Regions from separate parts of the Ornithinimicrobium humiphilum genome, predicted to be linked through region 1. Evidence: predicted binding sites of a transcription regulator. Region 1 holds the regulator's gene; each other region holds the start of a gene.
The links. The regulator LexA, encoded in region 1, represses DNA repair genes until DNA is damaged. The targets are predictions, from matches to a motif close to TCGAACANNTGTTCGA.
Positions count from the first base shown of each region.

Region 2: the regulator LexA is predicted to act here: its motif matches at 2,094-2,109, upstream of FB476_RS17095 (HNH endonuclease signature motif containing protein).
Region 3: the regulator LexA is predicted to act here: its motif matches at 2,831-2,846, upstream of FB476_RS04115 (HNH endonuclease signature motif containing protein).
Region 4: the regulator LexA is predicted to act here: its motif matches at 1,841-1,856, upstream of recA (recombinase RecA).

Region 1 covers NZ_VFPU01000001.1:1,251,608-1,256,683, reverse strand. Annotated here, with positions in the region: gene FB476_RS05800 (glycoside hydrolase family 65 protein) at 1-1,204, shown strand, start outside; gene FB476_RS05795 (hypothetical protein) at 1,277-1,864, shown strand; gene FB476_RS05790 (LysM peptidoglycan-binding domain-containing protein) at 1,997-2,386, opposite strand; gene lexA (transcriptional repressor LexA) at 2,648-3,370, shown strand; gene FB476_RS05780 (PRC-barrel domain-containing protein) at 3,480-3,812, opposite strand; gene FB476_RS05775 (NAD-dependent protein deacetylase) at 3,875-4,843, opposite strand; gene FB476_RS05770 (universal stress protein) at 4,929-5,076, opposite strand, start outside.
Region 2 covers NZ_VFPU01000001.1:789,599-794,674, reverse strand. Annotated here, with positions in the region: gene FB476_RS03615 (bile acid:sodium symporter family protein) at 1-625, shown strand, start outside; gene FB476_RS03610 (S1C family serine protease) at 622-1,965, opposite strand; gene FB476_RS17095 (HNH endonuclease signature motif containing protein) at 2,113-3,390, shown strand; gene FB476_RS03600 (putative immunity protein) at 3,457-3,966, shown strand; gene FB476_RS03595 (WhiB family transcriptional regulator) at 4,122-4,406, shown strand; gene FB476_RS03590 (enoyl-CoA hydratase) at 4,464-5,076, opposite strand, start outside.
Region 3 covers NZ_VFPU01000001.1:898,278-903,353, reverse strand. Annotated here, with positions in the region: gene FB476_RS04135 (citrate/2-methylcitrate synthase) at 1-548, shown strand, start outside; gene FB476_RS04130 (DUF2550 family protein) at 665-1,096, opposite strand; gene FB476_RS04125 (F0F1 ATP synthase subunit epsilon) at 1,103-1,384, opposite strand; gene FB476_RS04120 (acetyl-CoA hydrolase/transferase family protein) at 1,486-2,712, opposite strand; gene FB476_RS04115 (HNH endonuclease signature motif containing protein) at 2,850-4,157, shown strand; gene atpD (F0F1 ATP synthase subunit beta) at 4,317-5,076, opposite strand, start outside.
Region 4 covers NZ_VFPU01000001.1:2,407,537-2,412,612, reverse strand. Annotated here, with positions in the region: gene FB476_RS11375 (aspartate-semialdehyde dehydrogenase) at 1-412, opposite strand, end outside; gene FB476_RS11370 (aspartate kinase) at 418-1,689, opposite strand; gene recA (recombinase RecA) at 2,053-3,165, shown strand; gene FB476_RS11360 (regulatory protein RecX) at 3,165-3,860, shown strand; gene FB476_RS11355 (DUF5709 domain-containing protein) at 3,870-4,397, opposite strand; gene miaB (tRNA (N6-isopentenyl adenosine(37)-C2)-methylthiotransferase MiaB) at 4,516-5,076, shown strand, end outside.

The DNA of each region.
Region 1 (5,076 bases):
GAAGTACGTGCGGGCGACCGGCGACCGGCAGTTCCTCCTCAACCAGGGCGTCGACATCCTCGTGGAGACCGCGCGGATGTGGGCCGACCTGGGCTTCTGGCACGTCAACGGCGGCGGTGACCGGTCCTTCCACATCCACGGGGTGACCGGGCCGGACGAGTACAACACCGTCGTCAACGACAACTTCTTCACCAACGTCATGGCGCAGCACAACCTGCAGGCCGCGGTGCAGACGGTGCGCGAGCTGCAGGAGACCGACCCCGTCCAGATGCAGCGGGCGACCGTGCGGCTGGGCCTGGACCCGCGCGAGATCGCCGACTGGGAGCGGTGCGCCGCGCGGATGCACATCCCCTACGACGAGGACCTCGGCATCCACCCGCAGGACAGCCAGTTCCTGGACCGCGAGGTGTGGGACCTCAACGCCACGCCCGCCGACCGGCGGCCGCTGCTGCTGCACTACCACCCGCTCGTGATCTACCGCTACCAGGTGCTCAAGCAGGCCGACGTCGTGCTCGCGCTCTACCTGTGCGGCGACCACTTCACCCTCGAGGAGAAGCTCGCCGACTTCGACTACTACGACCCGATCACGACCGGTGACTCCTCGCTGTCGGCCGTCGTGCAGGCGATCGTCGCGGCGGAGGTGGGCCACCACGAGCTGGCGCTGCGCTACTTCTACGCCGGCCTCTTCGTCGACCTCGCCGACCGGCACGGCAACACCGTCGACGGCGTGCACATCGCCTCCACCGGAGGGGTATGGAGTGCCCTGGTGGGCGGCTTCGGCGGCATGCGCGACCACGACGGACGCCTCTCCTTCGACCCGCGTCTGCCCGAGAGCTGGCCGTCGCTGACCTGGCGGATGCGCTGGCAGCTGTCGCGCCTGCGGGTGCGTCTGGAGGCCGAGGCGATCATCTTCGTCGTCGAGGTCGGCGAGCCGGTGACGCTGTCGGTGCGTGGGCAGCAGGTCACGGTCGGCGCGGACGAGGTCCGGGTGCCCCTGGCCGGCCAGGGTCCCCGCCGCATCCACGAGCCGCAGCTGCAGCTCATCGGCGGGACGCCGACGTCCGAGGGTCCGCGGACCTCCGACGCGGTGCCCGGCGGGGCCGTGCCCCACAGCTGGTCGCACGAGCTGGACGACCCGACCAGCCCGATCCCCGTCCGCGGGCCCGGCGCGGGGCCGGCCGGCCAGGTCGACCCGGTCACGTGAGGGGCGGCGCGCCGGGGCCGCAGGTGCCGTTGCGGGTTGGGGCTCCGGGCCGGCGTGTGGTCGGATAGGCCCATGACTGACCCCACGTCGATGCCGTTCCAGGGCGAGGAGCCCGCCGACGGCGACTCGATCTACGAGGGCCGCCGTCCCGAGGCCGCCGCCACCGCCGAGACCCCCGGGGCCGCCGAGCCCGGGGCGGGAGCGGCCGTCCCCGGCGACCTCCTCCCCCCGGCGCAGACCGAGACCGACCTGCTCGCCGCCCGTGTCGAAGGCCCCGAGGACCAGCAGGGCATGACCGAGCTCTGGCGCGCCACCATGGCCCTGCCCCACTGGTGGTTCATCGCCGTCGGCGACGAGGGCACCGAGTCGCCCGCCGCCGCGGAGATCGACGGCCAGCTCATGCTGCTCACCTTCACCAACGCCGAGCGGGCCCGCCACTTCGCCGTGCAGAACGGCATGATCGGCGTCGACGAGGACCTGCGCGCGATCGCGCTGCCCCCGGCGGAGGTCGTGGCCTCCGGGGAGACCTACCGGGTCTCCGGCATCGGCGGGCTGATGTTCGACCCGCACCTGACGGGCTACTTCATCTCTTCCGAGCAGCTCCCGGTCGTCTGGGACGCGATCTCGTCGCAGACCGGCGACCAGGCGCCGCAGGGCTGAGACCGGCGGGGGCTCCCGTCGAGCCTCGCCGTCCCCGACGACAGCAGGAGACCCCGGCCACCGGCCGGGGTCTCCTGCTGTCGTCGTCGGAACCGGTCGGCCGGGGTGATCCCCGGCCCGCGCCCGGCCGGGTCAGCGCCCGTCGGGGATGACCAGCTCCTGGCCCACGGCGATGTCGGTGGTGCTCAGGCGGTTGGCCCGCTGGATGTCCACGATCGCCCGGTCGAGCGGACGGTCGGGCAGGTGCACGGCCGCGATCTGCGAGAGCGTCATGCCGGGCTCGACGACCACGGCGCTCGTGGCTCCGGCCGGGCTGAGCGAGCTCAGCAGCGAGGCCAGGGCGAGCAGCAGGACCAGCGCGGCGCCCGCGGTGGTCAGGGCCAGGCGACCGCGGCGCGTGATCCGCAGCGGGGCGGGGCGCGGTGCCCGCTCGCCCGCGGGGACGAGACGCAGGTGACCACCGGACCGGCGCGGAGCAGCACCCGACGGGGCGGGCAGGAAGTCGACAGCAGCGGTGCTCATGTGGGTCCTCCTCGGGATCCTCGGACGCGTGTGCGATAGCACGTCTGTGCTATGTCTAGCACGGATGTACGAGAAAGTCGACACGCCGGTCGAACAGGTGTTTGCCCGACGCGCTCCCGGCTCGTAGTGTGTGCTCATGTCAGGGACTTCATCACCGAGCACCGACACACCCGGTGGGACGGCCCGATGAAGACTTCTGACACCACCTCTGACCTGGCCTGACGGCCGGGACCTGGCAGCCAGAGAAGGCAGGGACGGACCATGGCGACCATCCACGAGATGCCGGACCGCGACGGCGGCGCCGAGCTCACCAACCGGCAGCGCCGCGTGCTCGCGGTGATCCGCGACTCGGTCGACGCGCGGGGCTACCCGCCGAGCCTGCGCGAGATCGGCGAGGCGGTGGGCCTGACCTCACCGAGCTCGGTCGCCCACCAGCTCAAGATGCTCGAGCGCAAGGGCTACCTGCGTCGCGACCCCAACCGTCCCCGGGCGATCGAGGTCGTCACGCCGGGCGGGACGGAGGGCTCGGGCTACCGCCGCTCCCCCGCGCCGGAGGAGGCCGGCACCCCCGAGGCCTACGACGAGACGGGCATCGGCGACGCCCGGCCGGAGGCGTCCTACGTCCCGGTCGTCGGCCGCATCGCCGCCGGCGGGCCGATCCTGGCCGAGGAGGCCGTCGAGGACGTCTTCCCGCTGCCGCGCCAGATCGTCGGTGACGGCGAGCTCTTCCTGCTCAAGGTGGTCGGCGACTCGATGGTCGACGCGGCGATCTGCGACGGCGACTGGGTCGTGGTCCGCCGCCAGCCCACCGCGGTCAACGGCGACATCGTCGCGGCGATGCTCGACAACGAGGCCACGGTCAAGACCTACAAGCGGCGCGACGACAAGGTCTGGCTGATGCCGCACAACCCGGCCTACGAGCCGATCGACGGCGACCACGCCGTCATCCTGGGCAAGGTCACCGCGGTCCTGCGCCGCGTCTGACCTGCGCGGAGGCGCACCGCACACGTCTGGCTGCCACCGGCAGGTGACGTCCTCCCGCTACCGCAACGCCGCCCCCACCTCGACCGGGGCGGCGTTGTGCTGTCCGGCGTCAGGCGGAGGGGGCCGGCCCGTCGTCGACCGCGTAGTACTCGAAGAGGTCCTGCTCCTCGTCCTCGGACAGGTGCCGGTCGCACGGGATGTCCGGCGCGTCCTTGATCATCGCGGTCGGGTAGGGCACCCGGATCTGGTCGTCGACGATCTCGGCGCTGGACAGCGGGACGAAGACCTTCCGTCCGCTGAACCGCCCGGTGCGGACGGTCACCCAGGCGGGCTCCCCCGTCTTGTTGTCGAGGTAGACCTGCCCCATGGCGCCCACCTTCTCACCGTCCTGGTCGACGACCTCTGCGTCGTACAGGGCGTTGAGCTGCTCCTGCGAGATCACGTGTCCTCCTGGCTCGATGGCCGCCGCGAGGACGGCCGTCTACGAGCACACCACATCGGTGGTCAGGACGCCAAGTCCGCACCCGGTGCGACGTCGGCGAGCAGGCGCGGGAGCACCTGGTCGAGCAGGCAGTCCAGCTGCACCACGGGCTCGCCGTCGCCCCGGGTCTCACCGCGGGTGACGACGGCGACGGGCTTGCCGTCGCGGGCGGCCCGCCGCACGAAGCGGTAGCCGCTCATGACCCGCAGGCTGGAGCCGAGGACCAGCAACGAGCGCGACCGCTCGAGCAGGTCGAAGGCCCGCTCGACCACCGGCTTGGGCACGGACCCGCCGAAGAAGACGACGTCGGGCTTGAGCGCGTCCCCGCCGCAGACCAGGCACCGCGGCGCCCGGAACGTGCGGACCAGCTCCTCGGGCAGGACGACGTCGCCGTCGGGCCGCACCTCGCCGGCGCCGGCCAGCCGGTCGAAGCCGGGGTTGGCGTCGGTCAGCCACGAGTGCACCTGCTCGCGGGTGGTCGGCTCCCCGCAGTCGAGGCAGACGACCCGGCCCAGGGAGCCGTGCAGCTCCAGCACGTCGGTGGCACCCGCGCGCTGGTGCAGGCCGTCGACGTTCTGGGTGATGACCCCCTCGACCAGCCCGGCCCGTTGCAGGCCGGCCACCGCGGCGTGCGCGGCGTTGGGGCGGGCGGCGGCGAAGCGCTCCCAGCCGCTGAACGCGCGGGCCCAGTAGCGCTGCCGCGCCTCGGAGGACCCGACGAACTCGCCGTGCTGCATGGGCCGCACCCGCCGCTGCCCGTCCGGGCCGCGGTAGTCGGGGATGCCCGACGCGGTCGACATGCCCGCACCGGTGAGGACGAGCACCCGGCTCTCGGCGACGAGGTCCCGCAGCACGGCATACCCCTCCTCGTCGAACGGCCCGGGCGGCGGGAGGGTGTGGGCGAGGTCGACCGGGCCGTCGAGCAGCGGCGGCGTGCTCCCGGCACCCGTCACGGGCTCGCCGAGGGCGCGCAGGTCGAGGGTCCGGTCCACCGTCCCATGGTGCCAGGAGGGACGGCGAAGGGCGCGACGTCGGGGGTCCGTCCCCGACGCCGCGCCCTGCCCGTGGGGAGGTCGCCTAGACGACGGCGACCGGGCATCCGGCGTACTCCACCACCGCGCAGGCGGTGGGTCCGCGGGCGACGACCAGCAGCTCCGAGCCGAGCGCGTGGTCGAGCAGGGCGGCGACCGGATGACGGTCGGTGGCGACCGCCACGACCCGCACC
Region 2 (5,076 bases), 460 kb from region 1:
GTCGAACGTCGTCACCTACCTCGCCCGCGGGGACGTGGCCCTCTCGGTGACGATGACCGCGGTCTCGACGCTGCTGGCGCCGCTGCTGACGCCGTTCATCACGCTGTGGCTGGCGGGTCAGTACCTGCCGGTGCCGGTCGGCGACATGGCGATGTCGATCGTGAAGATCGTCGTCATCCCGATCGCGGCGGGTCTGATCCTGCGCGCGCTGCTGCCGCGCGTCGTGGACCGGCTGCTGCCGGTGCTGCCGTGGATCTCGGTGCTCGGCATCACCTTCGTCGTCATCGCGGTCGTCTCCGCCTCCAACGCCGTGCTCACCGCCGCGGGCCTGACCCTCGTGCTCGCGATCCTGCTCCACAACGGGCTCGGGTATGCCGTGGGCTACGCCCTGGCGACGCTGCTGCGGTATCCGGTGTCGTCGCGGCGGGCGGTCTCCGTCGAGGTGGGTATGCAGAACTCCGGCCTCGCCGCGGGGCTCGCCACCCAGTACTTCTCCCCCGAGGCCGCGCTGCCGGGCGCCTTCTTCTCGGTGTGGCACAACATCTCGGGAGGGCTGCTGGCGTCGTTCTGGGGCCGGCGGCCGGTGAAGGACGAGGAACGTGAGGTGGAGAGGGTCGAGCGCTAGGGGCTGGGTCGAGGGTTCTGCTCCCGATAGACGCACATGCCGCCGTCGCCCGGGTAGCGCCCGCCGCAGTCGTCGGCAACCGCCTGCTCCGGGCTCCCGTAGTCCGCCGCCCAGTAGAGGTCGTCGCACGCCTGCATGTCACCGCCCCGGCACGCGGTCGCGAGGGCAGCCAGGGCCGCTGCGTCCGCCTCGGCCTGGCGGCGTTCCTCTGCCTCGCGATCTCGCTCCTGCTGCTCCCACTCCGCCTGCAGCTCGCAGTTGCCGTAGGCACCTTCACCGACCCGGCCGCCACACGTCATGGCGAACGCCTCGTAGTCGGACCCGGGGGCCGAGCTCCACCACAGGTCGTCGCACGCACCCAGGTCGCCTGCGGCGCAGGCGTCGTAGAGGGCGTCGAGCGAGGCGTCGTCGCCGTAGGCCTGCGGTCCGAAGCTCCAGTCGTCGAAGTCCGGCGCCCAGTCATCGGGGAGGGTTCCGAAGGTGGGGTCGCAGTCGGCGTCGACCTCCTGAGGATCGTCCAGGATCTTGTCGACGCTGGCGCGGAGCGCGTCGGTGGTGAAGAGGAGTGGCACCATCTGCAGCTGGCTGGCCTCCTGGACCATGAGTGTGGCCACACCTGCCACCTCGCCGGTCCGCGTCAGCGCGGGACCCCCGGAGTTGCCACGGTCCAGGGCGCCGTCCCCCCGGATGGCCTCACGGGTGGACCCCGACCGCTGGAAGCTGATGATCGTCGAGGGCGTCACGGCGAAGTCCCCCCTCGGGGCGGGATACCCCAGGGAGACGACCTCCTGACCCTCGCGCAGGTCGTCGGTCTCGGCCCACGGCAGTGGGTCCGGCAGCCCGCCGTCGTCGACCCGGATGACGGCGACGTCCGGCTCCAGATGACCACCGATGACGGTTCCCGAGAGCCGGGTCCGCCCGTCCCTGCTGACCAGCTCCGGAGTCGGGTCATTGCTGACCACGTGCCAGTTGGTCACCAGGTGCTGGTTATCGAGCACCCACGCGGTTCCCGACGACTCGACCTGACAACCGGCGGTCTCGACCTTGAAGACGGAGTCCCCGTACTTCTGCGCCAGCTCGGCGTTGTCGAGCTCCTCCGGCTCTTGGGTCGGCTCGGGCTCGGGAGCCGAGGTCGTGGCGGCCACCGGGTCTGCCACCGCCAGCGGCTGGTCAGGAGTGTCGTCCATGCCCATGCCCATACCGACGAAGAGACCGACACCGCCGACGATCGCGGCCAGCAGGACCCCGACCAGGACGAGACCGATCGAGCGCAGACCGTTGGACGAGGGCCTCGCGCCAACGTCTTCGCCGCCGTCGTGCTCCGAGTGGAACACCGCCATCCCTGGCACCCCTTCTGCTGCAGCCCACGCCACCCGATGAGCCCCTCGTCCAAGAATATCGCCGCCCCGACGCGGCCACGTCCGCCGATCCTGACCAGCTCGGCGTGCCTGTGCAGGTCTGTCGGTGTTCGAACATATGATCGAGGTATGCAGCAGCCGTTGGGGACGGTGCGGCCGCCGAGGGGGACGGAGTCGGCGGCCGGTCACTCCTGGCTGCTGGCCGAGCTTCCCGCGGACGTGCGGCGTCCGGAGCTGGTGCAGGACGACCTGGTGGTCGAGTCGTTGGGGTGGATCTCCCGGGCGGTGTCGGATCTGGAGCGGTCCCGGTTGGTGATGGCCACGGAGGCGGTGGACCGGGGGTTGCACCTTGCCGGGGGGTTCTCGGTGGTGGACTGGCTGGCGCTGCGGTGTCCGGACCTGGAGCGGCGGGCGTTGATGGACCTGGCGCGGTTGGCGCAGGCGGGTCGTGAGCCGGTGCACGCGCCGTTGATCGAACGCGTCAAGTCCGGTGACATGAGCTTGGCGCGGGCGGCGAGGTTGCACCGCGCGTTGCAGCGGGTGCGGCCGGGCATGCCTCCGGAGGAGTACGCCGCGGCGGTCGAGCTGCTCGCCAAGGCCGGGTCCGACCCGGTGTTCGACGAGAAGGACATCTCCCGGATCGTGGACCGGCTCGTCGCGCAGTGCGTGGACGAGCGGGACCACGAGGCGAAGGCCCGCAAGAAGCACGCGATGCGGGGCATCTACGAGTCGAGCCTGGCCGACGGGTCGGTGAAGCGGTGGATCATCACCTTCGGTGACGACGCCGACTACGAAGCTGCGAAGGCGATCATCGACTCCCCGCTGGCGGCGCCGGCGTCGAAGGAGGAGCAGGACGCCACGGGCGAGCTGGACCTGCGGACGGCGACCCAGCGCAGGTACGACGCGTTCCTGACCGTGCTCCGCCGTGGTGTCGCCGGGACCGAGGGGCAGCCGACCACGCCGAAGGCGATGCTGATGGTGACGTTGGACTTCGAGACGCTCAAGCGGCAGCTGTCCGAGTCCGGTGGCCACCTGCCCGGCGTCGGGTCGACCCTGGCGGGGACCCCGTTGCGGGCCGAGGCGATCCGCAAGCTGGCCTGTGAGGCCGACATCATCCCCGTCGTCCTGGGTGGACCGTCGGAGATCCTCGACCAGGGCCGCCGCAGGCGCCTCGTCACACCAGCCCAGCGCGTCAGGTTGGCCGCGCGTGACCGGGGGTGCACCATTCCGGGGTGCACCGTGCCCGCGACCTGGTGCGACGCCCACCACGTCGTTCCGTGGGCGATGGGTGGCCGATCAGACCTCAGCAACTACGCCCTGCTGTGTCCGAGGCACCACACGTTCGTGCACGACCGCAACCTGACGGCGACCGTGACCGATCTCGGTGTTCGGTGGCATCTGAGATGACCCCGCCCCGAGCCCGGCCCCACACCGGCCGGGCGATGAGGCATGCGCGAGTGGCAGAGTGAAACCGTGATCCTCCCGCCCGTCCGCGACCCGCGCATGATCACCATCCGGCGCGGCGGCACGCTCACGGACGAGCACCACTCGCTTCTCGCGCTGTGGGCGGCCGACTGCGCGGAGCACGTGCTGCACCTGTTCGAGCAGGAGGTCCCCGGCGATTCCCGGCCGCGCGAAGCGGTCGAGGCGGCCCGGGCCTGGGCCCGAGGCGAGCTGCCCATGACGCGGGCCCGCGCGCTCGGCGGTCACGCGATGGGAGCCGCGCGACACCTGCGGGGAGCACCGCGCTTCGCCGCCTACGCCGCCGGCCAGGCCGCCTGCGTCGGCCACGTCGCGGAGCACGACCTTGGCGCCGCGGCCTACGCGATCCGCGCCGTCCAGGCCGTCGCCGCGAATGAGGAGGCCGACCGCCTCGCAGAGCGTGACTGGCAGCGCGCTCAGCTCCCCGACCCGGTGCGCGCGCTCGTCCTCGACGACCAGCTCCGCCGCGACGAGCTCTGCTGGTCGGTCTTCCGAGACTGACGCGCCGCAAACGACCGATTCCTGACTCAAAACTCTAACGATACGTCAAGGAGCAGGAATATTCCTGCCGAAATGCGTACAGGTTTCTCCCAGATACGTATTTGGGCCTCCATCCGTGCAATGGTGGAAGTCCCCCAGACCGAGGAGGTCTGAAATTGTCAGAAAATCCAGTTCCCGTCGCTTCCCTCTGGGAGTGGCAGTTCGACGGCCTGTGCCGTACCACCAACCCCGACACCTTCTTCCATCCCGAGGGCGAGCGCGGTCCGTCGCGCCGTCACCGCGACGAGCGAGCCGTCGCCATCTGCCAGCAGTGCCCCGTCATCCAGCAGTGCCGCGAGCACGCGCTGACCGTCCGTGAGCCCTACGGGGTCTGGGGCGGGATGACCGAGGAGGACCGCGAGGCGTTCTACCGCGAGCAGGACACCGGCCAGCTGGCCTGATCCGCTCCCGCACCCGTGACGCCGGATCTCCCGGCGCCCCGAAACTTCGTTTTCCGCTTACCAGCCCCGCCAGCGCGGTCGGACCTTCTCCACGAAGGCGCGCACCCCGCCGCGGAAGTCCTCGCTGCCGTAGACCCGGGAGATCATCTCCTCCTCGGGCTGCGGCAGCGGGACCCCTCCGGTGGCGCGCAGCATGCCCCGCGAGGCCCACAGGGTCAGCGGCGCGTGCGCGGCCAGCCGGTCGACCACGTCGGCCACCAGCTGATCGAACCCGCCCTCGGGCGCCACCTCCTGGACGAAGCCCAGCTCGTGCATCCGGGAGGCGGGCAGCAGCCTGCCCAGCAGCAGCAGCTCTCCGGCCGTGCCGCGGCCCATGAGCCGCACCAACCGGTCGACGTTGGCCTGCGACAGGCAGTTGCCCAGGGTGCGCGCGATCGGCACCCCGAAGACCGCCGAGGCGTCGGCCACCCGCAGGTCGCACGCGGCCGCGAGCGCCAGCCCGCCGCCGACGCACGCGCCCTCGACCGCCGCCACGGTGACGGCGTCCACGGATGCCAGCGTCGAGACGATCTCCTCGACGCGCGCCTCGTAGGCGACCCCGTCGGACCCGTCCTCGAACTCGAGGAACTGGCTGATGTCCGTCCCGGCGACGAACGCCCCTCCCGAGCCC
Region 3 (5,076 bases), 350 kb from region 1:
TCACCGCCCGCGTGGTGACCTCCTCCGGCAGCGACGTCGCCTCCGCGGTCGTCGGGGCCATCGGGACCTTCGCCGGGCCGCTGCACGGCGGCGCCCCCGATCGGGCGCTCGACGCGCTCGACGAGATCGGGACCCCCGACCGGGCGCGCGACTGGGTGCGCGAGCGGGTGGCCGCCGGCGACCGGATCATGGGCTTCGGGCACGCCGTCTACCGGACGATGGACCCGCGGGCGGCGATGCTGCGCGAGATCGCGCTCGAGCTCGGCGGGCCGCTGGTGGACCTCGCCGTGCAGGTGGAGGCCGAGGTCGTCTCGGCGCTGGCCGAGCTGAAGCCGGGCCGGGAGCTGCACACCAACGTGGAGTACTACGCGGGCGTGGTCATGGAGCGGTGCGGGATCCCGCGGGAGATGTTCACCCCGACCTTCGCCACGGCGCGGATCGTCGGGTGGGGCGCGCACATCCTCGAGCAGACGACGAGCCCGCGGATCTTCCGCCCCTCGGCCCGCTACACGGGGCCGGAGGCGCCGGCGCCGGTGCCCGTGGGCTGAGCGCGTCGGGAACGATCGCGACCGCCGTCCTGGCGCGAACCCGCTCGGGGAGACGGCTGGGAAATCGCTCGGGAGACGGGAGAGGGCCCTCGGGAGACTGTGTCTCTGCGGGGGCCTCAGGCGACGTTGCTCATCCAGCCCGGTGGGACGGCCTCCACCCAGGCGCGCAGCGCGGTGTAGTGCTGCTCGTCGAGGGCGAGGTCGAAGGTGGAGCTGCCGTAGCTGACGGGCACCTCGATGAGGCCCTCACGGCCGATCTCGCGGGCGGCGGTGCCGGTGACCGTGGTGGCGACGCCGAGGTCGAGGTTGCCGCGGATCCACGGACCCGCGGAAAGACCGCCCGGCCCGCGGAGGGCCAGACGGTCTTCGGTGAAGCGGAGCGTGCCGCGGCGCCAGGCACCCTCGGACGGGGTGCCGCGGTAGGCCACGGGCATCGGCGGACAGACGAGGCCCTGGTCGCCGAAGCGACGGAACATGGCCAGCCCCAGGCCCAGGATCACCAGCGCGCCGACGGCGGCCAGGATCACGAGGACGAGGCTCTGCGACATGGTGCCTCAGGCGGTGGGGGCGGAGGCCAGGCCGGCGGCGTCGACGTTGTCGGCGACGATGACCACGCGGTCGTGGTCGACCGACAGGAAGCCGCTGTCGATGGTGACGGTCTCGGTGCCACCGCCGGTGGCGATGCGGACGTCGCCGGTGACGAGGACGCCGAGGAGCGGCGTGTGACCCGGGAGGATGCCGAGCTCGCCCTCGATGCTGCGGGCGCTGACCATGGAGGCCTCGCCCTCCCAGACCTTGCGGTCCGCGGCGACCAGCTCGACCTTCAGTGCACTCACGTCGGTGTTGTCCTCTCGGGTGTTCGGCCAGACGGTCCCTCCAGTCTAGCGGTCCCGCGAGGCGCGACCGGACCCCTCCGGGGCGGGCGCGCGACCACCCGTCAGGCCAGCCCGAGGGCCGCGGCCTCCTCCCACAGCTCGGCCCGCACGCGAGGGTGCGCGGCGTGGTCGATGAGGGTGGCGGCCTGCTCCTTCTCGCTGCGGCCGAAGAGCGGGGCCACGCCCTGCTCGGTCACGATCGCAGAGGCCTGGAAGGAGGTCACCGGCTCGTCGAGCAGCGGCACGATGGAGGAGACGTCGGCCTTGGGGTGCCAGGACCGCAGCGCCAGGATCGCCTGTCCGTCCGGGGAGTGCAGGGCGCCGACGATGAAGTCGGTCTGCCCGCCGAAGCCGCTGTGGATCCGGGCGTCGATGCGCGAGGCGTTGGCCTGCCCGAAGAGGTCCACCTCCAGCGCCGTGTTGATCGACGTCATGGCGCGCTGCCGCGCGATGAGGGCGGGGTCGTTGGTGCGCTCGGTGCGCAGCAGGTGCACGCGGTGGTTGCCGTCGAGCCAGTCGTAGAGGTCCTGCGAGCCGAAGAGGAAGGACGTCGTCAGCGGATGCTCGGTGTCGAGCGCGCCGGCCGCGTCGAGAGCGAGCACGCCGTCGGAGAACATCTCCGTCCAGAGCCGCAGCCCGCGGTGGCCCGTGAGGGCGGCCAGGACGGCGTCCGGGACCGCCCCGATGCCCATCTGCAGGGTGGCGCCCTGCGGGACCATCGCCGCGACGCGCTCGCCGATCGTGCGCACGTCGTCACCGAGCGGGGGCGACGGGGGCGGGGTGGGCAGCGGGGTGCTGGTCTCGATGGCCAGGTCCACGTGCTCGATCGGCACGAGGGCGTCGCCGTGGGTGTAGGGCATCTTGTCGTTGATCAGCGCCACGACCAGCCCGCCCTGCTCGCGGCAGGCCTCGATCGCCGCCGGGAGGATGTTGACCTCGATGCCGAGCGAGAGCACGCCGTCACGCGGCGGGGCGCAGTGCAGCAGCACCACGTCCACCGGCAGGGTCCGGGCGAAGAGGACCGGCACCAGGGAGAGGCGGGACGGCACGTAGCGCAGGCCCGGGTGACGGCGCTGACCCGCCCCCACGAAGCTCGTCTCGATGACGACGCCCTCGCGCTCGGGCAGGCCGGGCGGCCCGTTGAGGCAGTTGAGCACGTAGCTCTCCACGTGCTCGTCGACGATGCGCACGAGCTCCCACGGGAGGCTGTGGTTCCCCGACGCGACGACGCGCGGGTTCTCGGGCAGACGGCGGAGGGCGGCCGCCAGGGCGGCCTCGTCGACGGTCATCACGAGATCCATTGTGCTACGACCGGGCGTAGGACGGGGAATCGGGTGGACGCCTGGCGCGGCGCACTCGTGGGCCGGTTGGCGACGCGCCGGTCCAGGTGCGCAGGTCTGTCGGTGTTCGAACATATGATCGAGGTATGCAGCAGCCGTTGGGGACGGTGCGGCCGCCGAGGGGGACGGAGTCGGCGGCCGGTCACTCCTGGCTGCAGGCGGACCGGCCCGACCGCGGGTGGGTCGCGGCGGACCTTCCGGTTGACGTAAGCCGGCCGGAGCTGGTGCAGGACGACCTCGTCGTGGAGTCCCTCGGGTGGATCTCCCGGGCGGTGTCGGATCTGGAGCGGTCCCGGTTGGTGATGGCCACGGAGGCCGTGGACCGGGGGTTGCACCTGGCCGAGGGGTTCTCGGTGGTGGACTGGCTCGCGCTGAAGTGCCCCGACCTGGAGCGGCGGGCGCTGATGGACCTGGCCCGTTTGGCGCAGGCCGGTCGTGAGCCGGTGCACGCACCGTTGATCGAACGCGTCAAGTCCGGTGACATGAGCTTGGCGCGGGCGGCGAGGCTGCACCGGGCCCTGCAACGGGTCCGGCCGGGCCTGCCGCCGGAGGAGTACGCCGCCGCGGTCGAGCTGCTCGCCGACGCCGGGTCCGACCCGGTGTTCGACGACAAGGACATCGGCAGGATCGTGGACCGGCTCGTCGCGTCCTGCGTGGACGAGCGGGACCACGAGGCGAAGGCCCGCAAGAAGCACGCCATGCGCGGGATCCACGAGTCGAGCCTGGCGGACGGGTCGGTGAAGCGGTGGATCATCACCTTCGGCGACGACGCCGACTACGAAGCCGCCAAGGCCATCATCGACTCCCCGCTCGCAGCGCCGGCGTCGAAGGAGGAGCAGGACGCCACGGGCGAGCTGGATCTGCGGACGGCGACCCAGCGGAAGTACGACGCGTTCCTGACCGTGCTCCGCCGTGGTGTCGCGGGGACCGCCGGTCAGCCGACCACCCCGAAGGCCACCCTGATGGTGACGCTCGACTTCGAGACGCTCAAGCGGCAGCTGTCCGAGACCGGTGGCCACCTGCCCGGTGTCGGCTCGACCCTGGCGGGGACCCCGGTGCGGGCGGAGGCGATCCGCAAGCTGGCCTGTGAGGCCGACATCATCCCCGTCGTCCTCGGCGGACCAAGCGAGATCCTGGACCAGGGCCGCCGCAAGCGCCTCGTCACCCCCGCACAGCGCGTCAGGTTGGCCGCTCGGGACCGGGGGTGCACGATTCCGGGGTGCACCGTGCCCGCGACCTGGTGCGACGCCCACCACGTCGTGCCCTGGGCGATGGGCGGGCGATCAGACCTGAGCAACTACGCCCTGTTGTGTCCGAGGCACCACACGTTCGTGCACGACCGCAACCTGACGGCGACCGTGACCGAGCTCGGGGTGAGGTGGCACCTGAGATGACCACGCCCCGAGCCCGGCCCCAACCGGCCGGGCGCTGAGGCATGTCCGACGCGCCCCGCAACGCTCACCAGCGGCGTGCGCGTCCTCGCCCCTCCCCCGGGACGCCGAAGGGCCGGCGGTCGTCGACCGCCGGCCCTTCGTCATACCTGTGTCAGGTGCTCAGCTGTTCTTCTCCAGCTCGGCGGCCTGGCGCTCGACGTCGTCGAGGCCACCGCACATGAAGAAGGCCTGCTCGGGCACGTGGTCGTACTCGCCGTCCGCGACCTTGGTGAAGGCCTCGATCGTGTCGGCCAGCGGGACCGTCGAACCCTCGATGCCGGTGAACTGCTTGGCGACGTAGGTGTTCTGCGACAGGAAGCGCTGGATACGACGGGCGCGACCGACGAGGATCTTGTCCTCCTCGGAGAGCTCGTCGATACCGAGGATCGCGATGATGTCCTGCAGCTCCTTGTAGCGCTGGAGGATCGACTTGATCCGGACCGCGGTGTCGTAGTGCTCGCGGGTGATGTAGCGCGGGTCGAGGATCCGGCTGGTCGAGGCCAGCGGGTCCACGGCCGGGTAGATACCCATCGAGGCGATCGGGCGGGAGAGCTCGGTCGTCGCGTCCAGGTGGGCGAAGGTGGTCGCCGGGGCCGGGTCGGTGTAGTCGTCGGCCGGCACGTAGATCGCCTGCATCGAGGTGATCGAGTGACCACGGGTCGAGGTGATGCGCTCCTGGAGCATGCCCATCTCGTCGGCCAGGTTGGGCTGGTAGCCCACCGCGGACGGCATACGGCCGAGGAGGGTGGAGACCTCCGAGCCCGCCTGGGTGAAGCGGAAGATGTTGTCGATGAAGAGCAGCACGTCCTGCTTCTGGACGTCACGGAAGTACTCCGCCATCGTCAGCGCGGACAGCGCGACGCGCAGACGGGTGCCCGGC
Region 4 (5,076 bases), 1.2 Mb from region 1:
CGCCGACGGCCAGCGCGAGGTCGTCGGGGTTGACCTCGCTGACGACGAGCGGCACCTCGTCGTCCATGCGCCAGGCGGAGGAGTTGTCGACGACGACCGCACCCGCCTCGGCGAAGCGGCCGGCGTGGGCGCGGCTGGCGCCGCCGCCGGCGGAGAAGAGGGCCACGTCGATGCCGGAGAGGTCGGCGGTCTCGACGTCCTCGACGACCACGGACCGGGGCTCGTCCCAGCCGGGCGCCCCGTCGGCCGAGCCGTCCCAGGGCAGCTCGGAGCCGGCCGACCGCGCCGAGGCGAGGTAGCGCACCGAGGCCACGGGGAAGCCGCGCTCGGAGAGCAGCCGGCGCATCACGCCGCCGACCTGACCCGTCGCGCCGACCAGGGCGACGTGCAGCCGCCGACCGTCCTGCGTCATACCGCTCACCGGCCCGTCCCGCCGTAGACCACGGCCTGCTCCTCGGCGTCCAGGTCGAACGCCGTGTGGACCGCACGCACCGCGCGCTCGAGGTCGGCCTGGTCGCAGATGACCGAGATCCGGATCTCGGAGGTGCTGATCATCTCGATGTTGACCCCGGCGTCGGCCAGCGCCGCGAAGAGCTCGGAGGCGACCGAGGGGTTGGAGCGCATGCCGGCGCCGACGAGCGAGAGCTTGCCGACGTGGCTGGTGTAGAGCACGTCGGCGAAGCCCATCTCGTCCTGCAGCGCCCGGATCGCGGCGACGGCGGTCTGGCCGTCGGCCTCGGGGATGGTGAAGGAGATGTCGGAGGTCTCGGCGTCGGAGGTCGAGACGTTCTGGACGATCATGTCGATGGACACGCCGGCCTTCGCGACCGCGCCGACGACGGTCGCGGCGGCCCCCGGGCGGTCGGGGATGCCGACGGCGGTCACCTTGCCCAGGGACTTGTCGTGGGCGATGCCCGAGATGATCGGTTCTTCCATGGTGTCCTCCGTGAGGGGTCGTCCGACCAGGATCCACGTGCCCTCCTGGTCGGAGAAGCTGCTGCGGACGTGGAGCGGGACGGTGAACCGGCGCGCGTACTCCACGGCGCGCAGGTGCAGGATCTTGGCGCCGTGCGCCGCCATCTCGAGGGTCTCCTCGATGGTGAGCCGGGTGACCCGGCGGGCGGTGGGCACGATGCGCGGGTCGGCGGTGTAGAGACCGTCGACGTCGGTGTAGATCTCGCAGACGTCGGCGTCGAGCGCGGCGGCGAGGGCGACCGCGGTGGTGTCGGACCCGCCGCGGCCCAGGGTGGTGATGTCGTCGTCGGTGCTGATGCCCTGGAAGCCGGCGACGATCGCGACGCCGCCCGCGTCGAGGGTGGCGCGCACGCGCTCGGGCTGGACTTCGAGGAGCCGGGCGTGCCCGTGCGAGGTGTCGGTGACCATGCCGGCCTGGGCGCCGGTGAAGCTCTTGGCCGGCACGCCGAGGCGCTCGATCGCCATCGCCAGCAGCGCCATCGAGATGCGCTCGCCGGCGGAGAGCAGCATGTCCAGCTCGCGCTCCGGCGGGGGACCGGGGGTGATCTGCGCGGCCAGGTCGAGGAGATCGTCGGTGGTGTCGCCCATGGCGGAGACGACCACCGCGACCTGGTTGCCCTCGCGGTGGGTGGACACGACGCGCTGGGCGACGCGCAGCATCGCCTCTGCGTCGGCGACCGAGGAGCCGCCGAACTTCATCACGATCAGGGCCATGGGACTTCCTGGTCAGTCGGTATGACGTGGCTCGGGAGACGGCGGCGTCGGTCCCGGGGGGATGGGAACCCAGTGTAGGGCCGTGGGGAGGGTGGCTTGACGTGGGGGAATGTCTGTCCGGCGCGCGACACGCGGGGACCCTGCGGACGTTTCGTACAGGTTTTCGATTACGGTGGTCCACATGGTGCCCTCCGGGGTGGCCGTCCTCCCCAGCGGGACACGTGGGGGAGGGGGTCTGTCGGTGGCGGCACCTAGCGTCTGATCGGACACGGGATCGACGTCCTTCGCACCCAGGAGGGCGGGACGGCCGGACCGGCCGGTCGAAGGTAGACGCGCTCGCCACGAGAGACGAAGGAGCAGGACATGGCCCAGACCAGGACCCCCGCCAAGGCTGCCGCAGGAGCGGCCACCCGAGGCGCCGGCAACGACAAGCTGCGCGCGCTCGACACGGTGATGGCCCAGATCGAGAAGCAGCACGGCAAGGGCTCCGTGATGCGCCTGGGCGACGAGGACCGCCCGCCGATCCAGGTGATCCCCACCGGCTCCATCGCCCTCGACGTGGCGCTCGGCGTCGGCGGCCTGCCCCGCGGCCGCGTGGTCGAGATCTACGGCCCGGAGTCGAGCGGCAAGACCACGGTGGCGCTGCACGCCGTCGCCAACGCCCAGCGGGCCGGCGGCATCGCGGCCTTCATCGACGCGGAGCATGCGCTCGACCCGGAGTACGCCAAGAAGCTCGGCGTCGACACCGACGCCCTCCTCGTCAGCCAGCCCGACACGGGTGAGCAGGCGCTGGAGATCGCCGACATGCTGATCCGCTCCGGGGCGCTCGACATCATCGTCATCGACTCCGTGGCGGCCCTAGTGCCCCGCGCCGAGATCGAGGGCGAGATGGGTGACAGCCACGTCGGTCTGCAGGCCCGCCTCATGTCGCAGGCGCTGCGCAAGATCACCGGGGCGCTCAACAGCACCGGCACGACCGCGATCTTCATCAACCAGCTGCGCGAGAAGATCGGCGTGATGTTCGGCTCGCCCGAGACCACCACCGGTGGCAAGGCGTTGAAGTTCTACGCCTCGGTCCGCATCGACGTCCGCCGCATCGAGACCCTCAAGGACGGCACCGACGCGGTCGGCAACCGCACCCGCGCCAAGATCGTCAAGAACAAGGTCTCTCCGCCGTTCAAGCAGGCCGAGTTCGACATCCTCTACGGCCAGGGCATCTCCCGCGAGGGCAGCCTCATCGACATGGGCGTGGAGCACGGCTTCGTGCGCAAGTCGGGCGCCTGGTACACCTACGAGGGCGACCAGATGGGGCAGGGCAAGGAGAACGCCCGCCAGTTCCTCAAGGACAACCCGGACCTGGCCGACGAGATCGACCGCAAGATCAAGGCCAAGCTCGGCATCGGCGCCCAGCCGGTCACCGACGACCTCCCGGCCGGGGTCGACCCGGTCACCGGTGAGGTCTCGGTCGACTTCTGATGTCCGGCGGCACGGACGAGGCCCGGCTCGCCGCCGCTCGACAGGCCCTGGCGGCGGCCGAGTCCGCCGCCAGGGCCTCCGGCCTGCCGCGTCGCGGTGGGCCGGGCCCGGCCGGTGAGGTCCAGGGCGGGGACGCCACCCACGCGGGCACGCGACCGGCACGGCGCTCCGGCGTCGCGGGCGGTGGGTCGTCGGAGTCCGCGGGCGGCGAGCCCGACCCCCACGCCGTCGCCCGCAGCATCGTGCTGCGGCAGCTGGCCATGGGGCCGCGCACCCGACGTCAGCTCGAGGACAAGCTGCGCGACCGCGGGTGCGAGCCGCAGGTGGCCCGCGCCGTCCTCGACCGCATGACCGAGGTCGGGCTCGTCGACGACGAGTCCTACGCCGAGATGTTCGTGCGCTCCCGGCAGGAGACCAAGGGCCTCGCCGCGTCGGCGCTGCGCCACGAGCTGCGCCAGAAGGGCGTGGCCGACGACGTGGTCGAGGCGGCGCTGGAGGAGGTCGACCCCGAGCGCGAGAAGGAGCAGGCCCGGGCGCTGGTCGCCCGCCGGCTGCGCACGATGCGGGGCCTGGACCGGGAGGTGCAGACCCGGCGGCTGGCGGGCTTCCTGGCCCGCAAGGGCTACGGCTCGTCGGTCTCCCACCAGGTCATCCGCGAGGCGCTGGACGAGCTGCCCGAGCACCTGCGCGACTGACCGTCCCGCTCACTCGTCGTCGTCGCCGACCGGCTCGTCGGCCGGGTCCCACTCGACCTCGGTGAGTTCGTCCTCGTCGCCGTCGGTGTAGTGCATCGCCGACTCCTCGGGGGAGTCCCAGCTGGTGGGCCTGCCCTCGCGGGCGACCAGGCGCTCCTCGCGGTCCTCGGTGAGGCCCTCGTCGGGGGCGACGATCCGCCCGACCCGGCCGTACTCCTCGTCGCGCAGCCGCGCGCGCACCGCGTCGGCGTCCTCGCCGGTGGTGAAGCCGTCGTCCTCGGCGTCATCGTCGTCGGGGGCGGACCACGGGTCGGGATCCTCCTGACGCACCCGCTGGTCGATCGTCTCTCCGGTGGACTGCTCGGACGGGGTCAACCCGTGCGAGGTCACGCCCTGGAGCCGCTCCGGGACGCGGTACCCGCGGTCCAGCGGGTCCCCGTCGCCGTCGAGGGTGTCCTCGGACGAGAGCTGGTCCTCGTCGTCGATGCTGTAGACGCCGAACTCGTCGCCGATGCTCTCTCGATCGCCGGTGATCATGGTTCGCCCCTCCTTCAGAAGGTGCTTTCCTGGGGTGACCTCATCCTACGACCGGTAGGGGATCCGCGCTGTGAGGAGGACGACGACACGTCCGGGCGGCATTACCCTTGAGGGTGCGATGAACACCACCAAGACCTACGACGTGCGCACGCACGGCTGCCAGATGAACGTGCACGACTCCGAGCGGCTCGCCGGCCTGCTCGAGACGGCGGGCTACGTCGAACTGTCCAGCCTGCCCGAGGGGGAGCGTCCCGAGGTCGCCGACGTCGTGGTGTTCAACACCTGCGCCGTCCGCGAGAACGCCTCCAACAAGCTCTACGGCAACCTCGGCCAGCTGCGCCCCGCCAAGCTGAAGAACCCCGACATGCAGATCGCCGTCGGCGGCTGCCTCGCGCAGAAGGACCGCTCGACGATCGTCGCGCGCGCGCCGTGGGTCGACGTCGTCTTCGGCACGCACAACGTCGGCTCGCTGCCGGCGCTGCTCGACCGCGCCCGCCACAACAAGGCGGCCGAGGTCGAGATCCTCGAGTCCCTGGAGGTATTCCCCTCCACGCTGCCGACCCGGCGCGACTCGGCCTACGCCGCCTGGGTGTCGATCTCCGTCGGCTGCAACAACACCTGCACGTTCTGCATCGTGCCGAGCCTGCGCGGCAAGGAGAAGGACCGCCGACCGGGCGAG